Regions from separate parts of the Pectobacterium peruviense genome, predicted to be linked through region 2. Evidence: predicted binding sites of a transcription regulator. Region 2 holds the regulator's gene; the other holds the start of a gene.
What was found. Region 2 encodes sigma-54, which starts transcription at its own class of promoters, with help from an activator protein. Its sites were predicted from a motif close to GTTGGCACANNTTTCGCTNT; they were not measured.
Positions count from the first base shown of each region.

Region 1 (4,205 bases), 300 kb from region 2:
CAACCAGATTACGCAGACGATCAGCTTGTTCGATAATGACTTTGGTATATTCCGTCAATGCTGGGTCGGGCAATGCTTTGGCAAGCAGCTGTGCAGCACCGCGCAATCCGCCAAGCGGATTTTTTATCTCATGCGCCAAGCCCCGGACCAAATCACGGGCGGCCTGCTGTTGTGCATGTTGAAGCTGTTCCTGACTAAGACGGCGCTGATTATCCATCGGTGCCATTTCCAGTAGGATAAAATCGTTTTGTACCCGCTGAGCGGTGAGCGACATGATGTGCGCTTTACCATCCACGACGAGCGTGACTTCGTTATCCGTAAAACCTTGCCCTGAATCCAGACTTTCACGCAGCAAATCGACATTCAGAGAAAAATATCCCAGCAAATCGGGCAGCGGTGTGCCGGATAATTTACGCGAGCTTTGTGCCAATAATTGCTGTGCTGCCGGGTTGGAATAGTGAATCGCCAGATCGTTATCCAGCAATAAGATGCTGTTTATAAGGGAATTTAGGATCTGCCCAGCATCGGGCAGCGTGCCTGTTGCCATAACGCAGACTCCCGCACCAGCATGGTGCATTGTAGTGTGGATGATGGATGTTACGTCGCAACGGCCAATGCCGGTGGTGAAAAAAGCCCATCCGAAGATGGGCTGAAGCGTTTCCACGGCAACAAGAACAAACTTCTTAGTATTCTGTTGTTTATCGGTCATGGTTGGGTTTCAGCACACCCAACCACGCCAAGGCAGAGATTATTAAACGCTGTAGTACAGTTCGAACTCAACTGGGTGCGGCGTCATACGAACGCGGTCAATCTCTGGTTTACGCAGTTCGATATATGCTTCGATAGCGTCGTCAGTGAATACGCCACCACGGGTCAGGAACTCGCGGTCTTCGTTCAGTGCAGCCAGGGCCTCGTCCAGAGAACCTGCAACTTTTGGAATCTCTGCTTCTTCTTCCGGCGGCAGGTCGTACAAGTTTTTGTCCATTGCATCGCCAGGGTGGATTTTGTTGATGATGCCGTCGAGGCCAGCCATCAGCAGTGCAGCGAAGCACAGGTACGGGTTAGCTGCTGGGTCTGGGAAGCGCGCTTCAATACGACGTGCTTTCGGGCTAGCAACCACTGGGATACGGATTGAAGCAGAACGGTTACGGGCAGAGTAAGCCAGCATAACAGGAGCTTCGTAGCCTGGGACCAGACGCTTGTAAGAGTTGGTGGTTGGGTTTGCCAAGGCGTTGATGGCTTTAGCGTGCTTGATAACACCACCGATGTAGAACAGAGCCATTTCAGACAGGCCGCCGTATTTGTCACCAGCGAACAGGTTAGTACCGTCTTTAGACAGAGACATGTGGCAGTGCATACCAGAACCGTTATCACCGAACATTGGTTTTGGCATGAAGGTCGCTGTTTTACCGTAGGCGTGAGCCACGTTATGCACGACATATTTGTAGATCTGAATTTCGTCAGCTTTTTTGGTCATGGTGTTGAAGCGAGTAGCCACTTCGTTTTGACCAGCGGTAGCCACTTCGTGGTGGTGAGCTTCAACAACCAGACCCATTTGCTCCATGGTCAGACACATAGCAGAACGGATGTCCTGTGATGAATCGACTGGTGGAACTGGGAAGTAGCCGCCTTTCAGACCTGGACGGTGACCTTTGTTACCGCCTTCGTAGGCTTTACCGGAGTTCCAGTAAGCTTCGACATCGTCGATAGCAACGTGAGAACCGGAAGTGCTGCTGCCGAAACGGATGTCATCAAACAGGAAGAACTCTGGCTCAGGCCCGAACAGTACAGTATCGGCGATGCCGGAAGAACGCAGGAAATCTTCCGCACGTTTCGCGATAGAACGCGGGTCACGGTCGTAGCCCTGCATGGTGCCTGGCTCAAGGATGTCACAACGAATGATCAGCGTGGAATCTTCGAAGAACGGATCGATCATCGCGGTGCTAGCATCAGGCATCAGAACCATGTCTGACTCGTTAATACCTTTCCAGCCGCCAATCGAGGAACCATCAAACATTTTACCTTCTTCGAAGAAGTCGGCATTGACTTGATGAGCCGGAATGGTGACGTGCTGCTCTTTACCTTTAGTATCAGTGAAGCGTAAATCAACAAACTTCACTTCGTGCTCATTCAGCATCGTCAAAACATGTTCTGCGGACATACTTGGTTCTCCCGATTGGTCATTTATCGTCGTGGAACGAATATCGTTGTGGATTGATGTTGTTGCCGTGAGTAGACTAAAGCTAAAAGTGTGCCAACTTTTTAAATGTGTGCAATGTGTTGCTCCTTGGGGCTTTCTCACGTAAACCCACTGCACCATTATAGTCTAAAGCACCAAAATGGTGCTCCATATGTGAATTATTGCACTTATTTGGTGCATTCATGTTCGCTTGTAGCGCTTTTGCACCGTGAAAGGGATCACAAAGCAGGCAGCTCTAGGTTGTTTATCATAGATGCTTGTGATCTTGTTTAGTCCCTCGATTAATACGTGTACAATAGCGCGCTATTTCTAAATGCCTGAGGCAAAGCTGTGATCGAAAATTTGCGTAACATCGCCATTATTGCGCACGTTGACCATGGGAAAACCACCCTGGTTGACAAGCTGTTGCAACAATCCGGAACGTTCGGTGAACGTGTCGAAGCAACTGAGCGTGTAATGGACTCCAACGATTTGGAGAAAGAGCGTGGAATTACCATCCTCGCAAAAAATACCGCCATTAATTGGAAAGACTACCGTATTAACATCGTAGATACCCCGGGACACGCCGACTTCGGCGGCGAGGTTGAGCGTGTAATGTCGATGGTTGACTCGGTACTGCTGGTTGTTGATGCGATGGATGGCCCTATGCCTCAAACGCGTTTCGTGACCAAAAAAGCGTTTGCCAACGGTCTGAAACCAATTGTGGTTATCAACAAAGTTGACCGTCCTGGTGCGCGTCCTGACTGGGTTGTCGATCAGGTATTCGACCTGTTCGTGAACCTGGATGCGACCGACGAGCAACTGGATTTCCCTATCATTTATGCTTCTGCGCTGAATGGTATCGCGGGTCTCGACCATAACGAGATGGCGGAAGATATGACTCCGCTGTATCAGGCTATTGTCGATCACGTTTCTCCGCCTCAGGTTGAGATGGATGCGCCGTTCCAGATGCAGATTTCTCAGCTGGACTACAACAACTATGTTGGCGTTATCGGTATCGGCCGTATCAAGCGCGGTAAAGTTAAGCCTAACCAACAAGTGACTATTGTTGATAGCGAAGGCAAATCTCGTAACGGTAAAGTAGGTAAAGTTCTGACTCACCTGGGTCTGGAGCGTATCGACGCAACTGAAGCGGAAGCGGGCGATATCATCGCGATTACCGGTCTGGGCGAGCTGAACATTTCCGACACTATCTGCGATCCGCAGAATGTCGAAGCGCTGCCAGCACTGAGCGTCGATGAACCTACCGTTACCATGTTCTTCAACGTCAACACTTCACCATTCTGCGGTAAAGAAGGTAAGTATGTGACGTCGCGCCAGATTCTGGAGCGTCTGAACAAAGAGCTGGTGCATAACGTTGCCCTGCGCGTTGACGAAACCGAAGACGCCGATGCGTTCCGCGTTTCTGGCCGTGGTGAATTGCACCTGTCAGTTCTGATCGAAAACATGCGTCGTGAAGGCTTTGAACTGGCCGTATCACGTCCGAAGGTTATTAACCGTATTATTGACGGTCGTAACCAAGAGCCGTTTGAAAACGTTACGCTGGACATCGAAGAACAGCACCAGGGTTCAGTCATGCAAGCCATGGGTGAGCGTAAAGGTGATGTGAAAGACATGATCCCAGATGGCAAGGGTCGTATCCGTCTGGATTACCTGATCCCTGCTCGTGGTTTGATCGGTTTCCGTACCGAATTCATGACCATGACGTCTGGTACTGGTCTGCTGTACTCCACTTTCAGCCACTACGATGACGTGCGTCAGGGTGAAATTGGCCAACGTCAGAACGGTGTACTGGTCTCTAACGGTCAGGGTAAAGCGGTTGCGTTTGCACTGTTCAGCCTGCAAGACCGCGGTAAGCTGTTCCTCGGACACGGTGCAGAAGTGTATGAAGGCCAGATCATCGGTATTCACTCACGTTCTAACGATCTGACCGTAAACTGTCTGACCGGTAAGAAACTGACCAACATGCGTGCATCAGGTACTGATGAAGCAACCACACTGGTTC
Region 1 covers NZ_CP161826.1:4,853,071-4,857,275, reverse strand. Annotated here, with positions in the region: gene glnL (nitrogen regulation protein NR(II)) at 1-547, opposite strand, end outside; gene glnA (glutamate--ammonia ligase) at 752-2,161, opposite strand; gene typA (ribosome-dependent GTPase TypA) at 2,531-4,205, shown strand, end outside.
Region 1: glnA (glutamate--ammonia ligase) is a predicted target of sigma-54. The motif match lies at 2,240-2,259, and genes of this name have one in related genera.

Region 2 (4,205 bases):
ACCTGATGCGTAACACCCTGATCGCCAGCTCGCTGTTTGCCGTCAGCGTTTCCGCCTTTGCCGTCACCGGCGATAGCAACCAACCTATTCACATTGATTCAGCACAGCAATCTCTAGACATGCAGGGCAACACGGTGACGTTCACCGGCAATGTTGTCGTTAAGCAAGGGACGATTGAAGTGAAAGCCGACAAGGTCGTCGTGACGCGTCCACAGGGCGCGCAAGGCAGTGAAGTGGTGGAAGGTTACGGTAATCCTGTGACGTTCTACCAGATGCAGGACAACGGCAAACCGGTGAAAGGTCACGCGCAGAAAATCCGCTACGAGCTGGCCACTGACTTTCTGGTGCTGACAGGCAATGCCTATCTGGAACAGCAGGACAGCAATGTAAAAGGCGATCGCATCACTTATCTGGTGAAACAACAGCAGATGGAAGCGACCAGCGACAAAGGAAAACGCGTGACGACGGTGTTAGTCCCCTCTCAGCTTCAGGAGAAAGAGAATAAGAACCAGCCTTCTCGTTCTCAGCAACCGCAACCACGGGTCACTGAATAAGTTATGGCAACATTAACCGCAGAAAATCTGGCCAAGGCGTACAAAGGCCGTAAGGTCGTGGAAAACGTCAGCCTCACCGTCAATTCCGGTGAAATCGTCGGCCTGCTCGGGCCGAACGGTGCCGGTAAAACGACCACGTTCTACATGGTCGTCGGCATCGTCCCGCGTGATGAAGGCCGCATCGTCATTGACGACGATGACATCAGCCTGCTTCCCCTGCACGAACGTGCCCTACGTGGCATCGGTTATTTGCCGCAGGAAGCCTCTATTTTCCGTCGCTTAAGCGTCTATGACAATCTGATGGCGGTGTTACAGATCCGTAAAGATCTGACAACCGAGCAGCAGGAAGATCGTGCCAACGAACTGATGGAAGAATTCCATATTATTCATTTGCGCGATAGTCTGGGACAATCGCTGTCCGGTGGGGAAAGACGCCGCGTAGAGATTGCGCGCGCGCTGGCAGCAAATCCGAAATTCATCCTGCTGGATGAACCGTTTGCGGGCGTAGACCCGATCTCCGTACTGGATATTAAAAAAATCATTGAGCATCTGCGTGACAGCGGGCTTGGCGTGTTGATTACCGATCATAACGTCCGCGAAACGCTTGATGTCTGTGAACGAGCCTATATCGTGAGTCAGGGCAATCTGATCGCCCACGGTTCACCGACCGAAATTTTGGCCGATGAACAGGTGAAACGCGTCTATCTGGGCGAAGGCTTCCGACTCTGATAGGGTAATATTTTCTCTTTGCAGTACTTATGGGACGTTAGCGCGATTTATGAAGCAAGGTTTGCAACTCAGGCTTAGCCAGCAACTGGCCATGACTCCACAGCTCCAACAGGCGATCCGCCTGTTGCAACTGTCCACGCTTGAATTGCAACAGGAGATTCAACTGGCGCTGGAAAGCAATCCGTTGCTCGAACAAACGGATCAGCACGACGAAATCGAGTCATTTGAAAAGGCAGATAGCGATTCACTGGATACCGGTGAAGCCCTTGAGCAAAGGGACATGCCGGAAGAATTGCCGCTCGATGCCACCTGGGATGAGATCTACTCCGCAGGCACGCCGTCGGGCACTGGCTCTGACTATCGCGATGAAGAACTCCCTATTTATCAAGGCGAAACCACGCAAACGCTTCAGGATTACCTGATGTGGCAGGTTGAGCTGACGCCATTTTCAGACACCGACGCGGCCATTGCGACTTCTATCGTCGATGCGGTAGACAACACTGGTTACCTGACCGTGCCGCTGGGGGACATCCTCGACAGCATCGGTGACGACGACGTGACGCTGGAAGAAGTCGAAGCTGTACTTAAGCGCGTTCAACGCTTCGATCCCGTTGGCGTTGCCGCCCGCGATCTGCGTGATTGTCTGCTGGTACAGCTTTCTCAATTTGATGACAGCACGCCACGACTGGCCGAAGCGCGCCTGATCGTCAGCGATCATCTCGATCTATTAGCCAACCATGATTTCCGTAGCCTGATCCGCGTTACTCGTCTGAAAGAAGAAGTGCTGAAAGAAGCGCTGGCGCTGATCCAATCGCTCGATCCACGTCCTGGGCAGTCGATCAACACGGGTGAATCCGAATACGTGATCCCTGACGTGCTGGTGCGCAAAGTTCAGGGCGTCTGGGCCGTTGAACTGAATACTGATAGCGTTCCCCGCCTACAGATTAACCAGCAATACGCGGCGTTGGGTAACAGCTCGCGCAACGACAGCGACGGCCAATTTATCCGTAGCAACCTGCAAGAAGCGCGTTGGCTCATCAAAAGCCTGGAAAGTCGCAATGACACGCTGCTGAAAGTAACCCGCTGTATCGTCGAGCAACAGCAGGATTTCTTTGAGCAGGGTGAAGAATTCATGAAGCCCATGGTACTGGCAGACATCGCGCAGGCGGTGGATATGCATGAATCCACTATCTCACGCGTGACGACACAGAAGTTCCTGCACAGTCCACGCGGCATTTTTGAGCTAAAATATTTCTTCTCCAGCCACGTAAATACCGATAGCGGCGGAGAAGCCTCATCAACGGCAATTCGCGCGCTGGTGAAGAAGCTTATTGCAGCGGAAAACCCCGTGAAGCCACTCAGCGATAGCAAGCTTACTGCCTTGCTCTCCGATCAGGGCATCATCGTGGCGCGCCGTACCGTTGCAAAATACCGAGAGTCTTTATCTATCCCACCATCAAATCAGCGTAAACAACTGATTTGATCTCAACAGAGAAGGAAGACACTATGCAGCTCAACATTACCGGACACCACATCGAGATCACTGAACCGCTGCGTGATTTTGTGAATGGAAAATTTGCCAAATTAGAGCAGTATTTTGACCGGATTAATCAGGTCAATGTGGTATTGAGAGTGGAAAAAGTTCAGCAAATTGCCGAGGCCACGCTCCACGTTAATGGTGGGGAGCTGCATGCAACCTCTGAAGCGGAAGATATGTACGCCGCGATAGATTTATTGATTGATAAGCTGGCGAGACAGCTTAATAAGCATAAAGATAAACTTAAGCAGCACTAATTTTCTCCTTTGCCGTTTGGTAAAGGAACAAACTCGGCCCATCTAACATGGTGGGTCGGGATCACCAGAAGTGAAAGCGTCGTTAAGTGAAAATAAAATGAGCCACGATCCCGTATTGCAACTCAGCACCGTATTACGTCCTGAGTGCACCCGAAGCACCGTCCACTGCCAGAGTAAGAAACGGGCATTGGAAATTATCAGTGAGCTGGCCGCTAAGCAGCTCAATATTCCTTCGCAGATTATCTTCGATGCCATTCTCACCCGGGAACGTATGGGCAGTACGGGAATCGGCGGCGGCATTGCCATTCCTCACGGTAAGCTGGAAGACGATAATGCGCTGGGCGCCATCGGTGTTTTCATTCAGTTAGAGCAACCGATCGCTTTCGATGCCATTGATAATCAGGCCGTTGATCTGCTTTTTGCCTTGCTGGTTCCCGCGGAACAATGTAAAACCCATTTACATACCCTGTCGCTTGTTGCCAAGCGGCTGGCGGATAAAACGGTTTGCCGACGCCTGCGTGCGGCGCAAAGCGATGAAGAGCTGTACCAGATTATGACGGAAGCCGGTTGAACCGGATAATCGTCATATTCACGATGACGGGCAATTCGCTGTAGAGTCAGAGAATGCTTGCAATCCGTGCGCTAAGCCGTCATTTTTTTAGCTATACATCACTTTATAAAAACAGCGGCAATGAAAATTCGCCATCACATTGCCAGAGGGGAGTCGTCAGATGGTGCTGATGATTGTCAGTGGTCGCTCAGGTTCAGGGAAATCTGTCGCCCTGCGCGCATTGGAAGATATGGGGTTCTACTGCGTAGATAATCTACCCGTGGTGCTACTGCCAGAACTGGCTAATACGCTTGCGGCACGTAACATTTCCGCAGCGGTCAGCATTGACGTGCGCAATATGCCGGAATCGCCGGAAATCTTTGAGCACGCCATGGAGCAACTGCCACCAAGTTTCTCACCTCAACTACTGTTTCTGGATGCCGATCGCAATACGTTGATCCGTCGTTACAGTGACACCCGTCGTCTGCACCCGCTATCCAGCAAGAATCTGTCGCTGGAAAGCGCGATTGATGAAGAAAGCGATCTGTTGGAACCGCTGCGTTCACGCGCCGATCTGA
Region 2 covers NZ_CP161826.1:4,549,811-4,554,015, forward strand. Annotated here, with positions in the region: gene lptA (lipopolysaccharide ABC transporter substrate-binding protein LptA) at 1-554, shown strand, start outside; gene lptC (LPS export ABC transporter periplasmic protein LptC) at 1-1, shown strand, start outside; gene lptB (LPS export ABC transporter ATP-binding protein) at 558-1,283, shown strand; gene rpoN (RNA polymerase factor sigma-54) at 1,333-2,766, shown strand; gene hpf (ribosome hibernation promoting factor) at 2,790-3,077, shown strand; gene ptsN (PTS IIA-like nitrogen regulatory protein PtsN) at 3,175-3,648, shown strand; gene rapZ (RNase adapter RapZ) at 3,809-4,205, shown strand, end outside.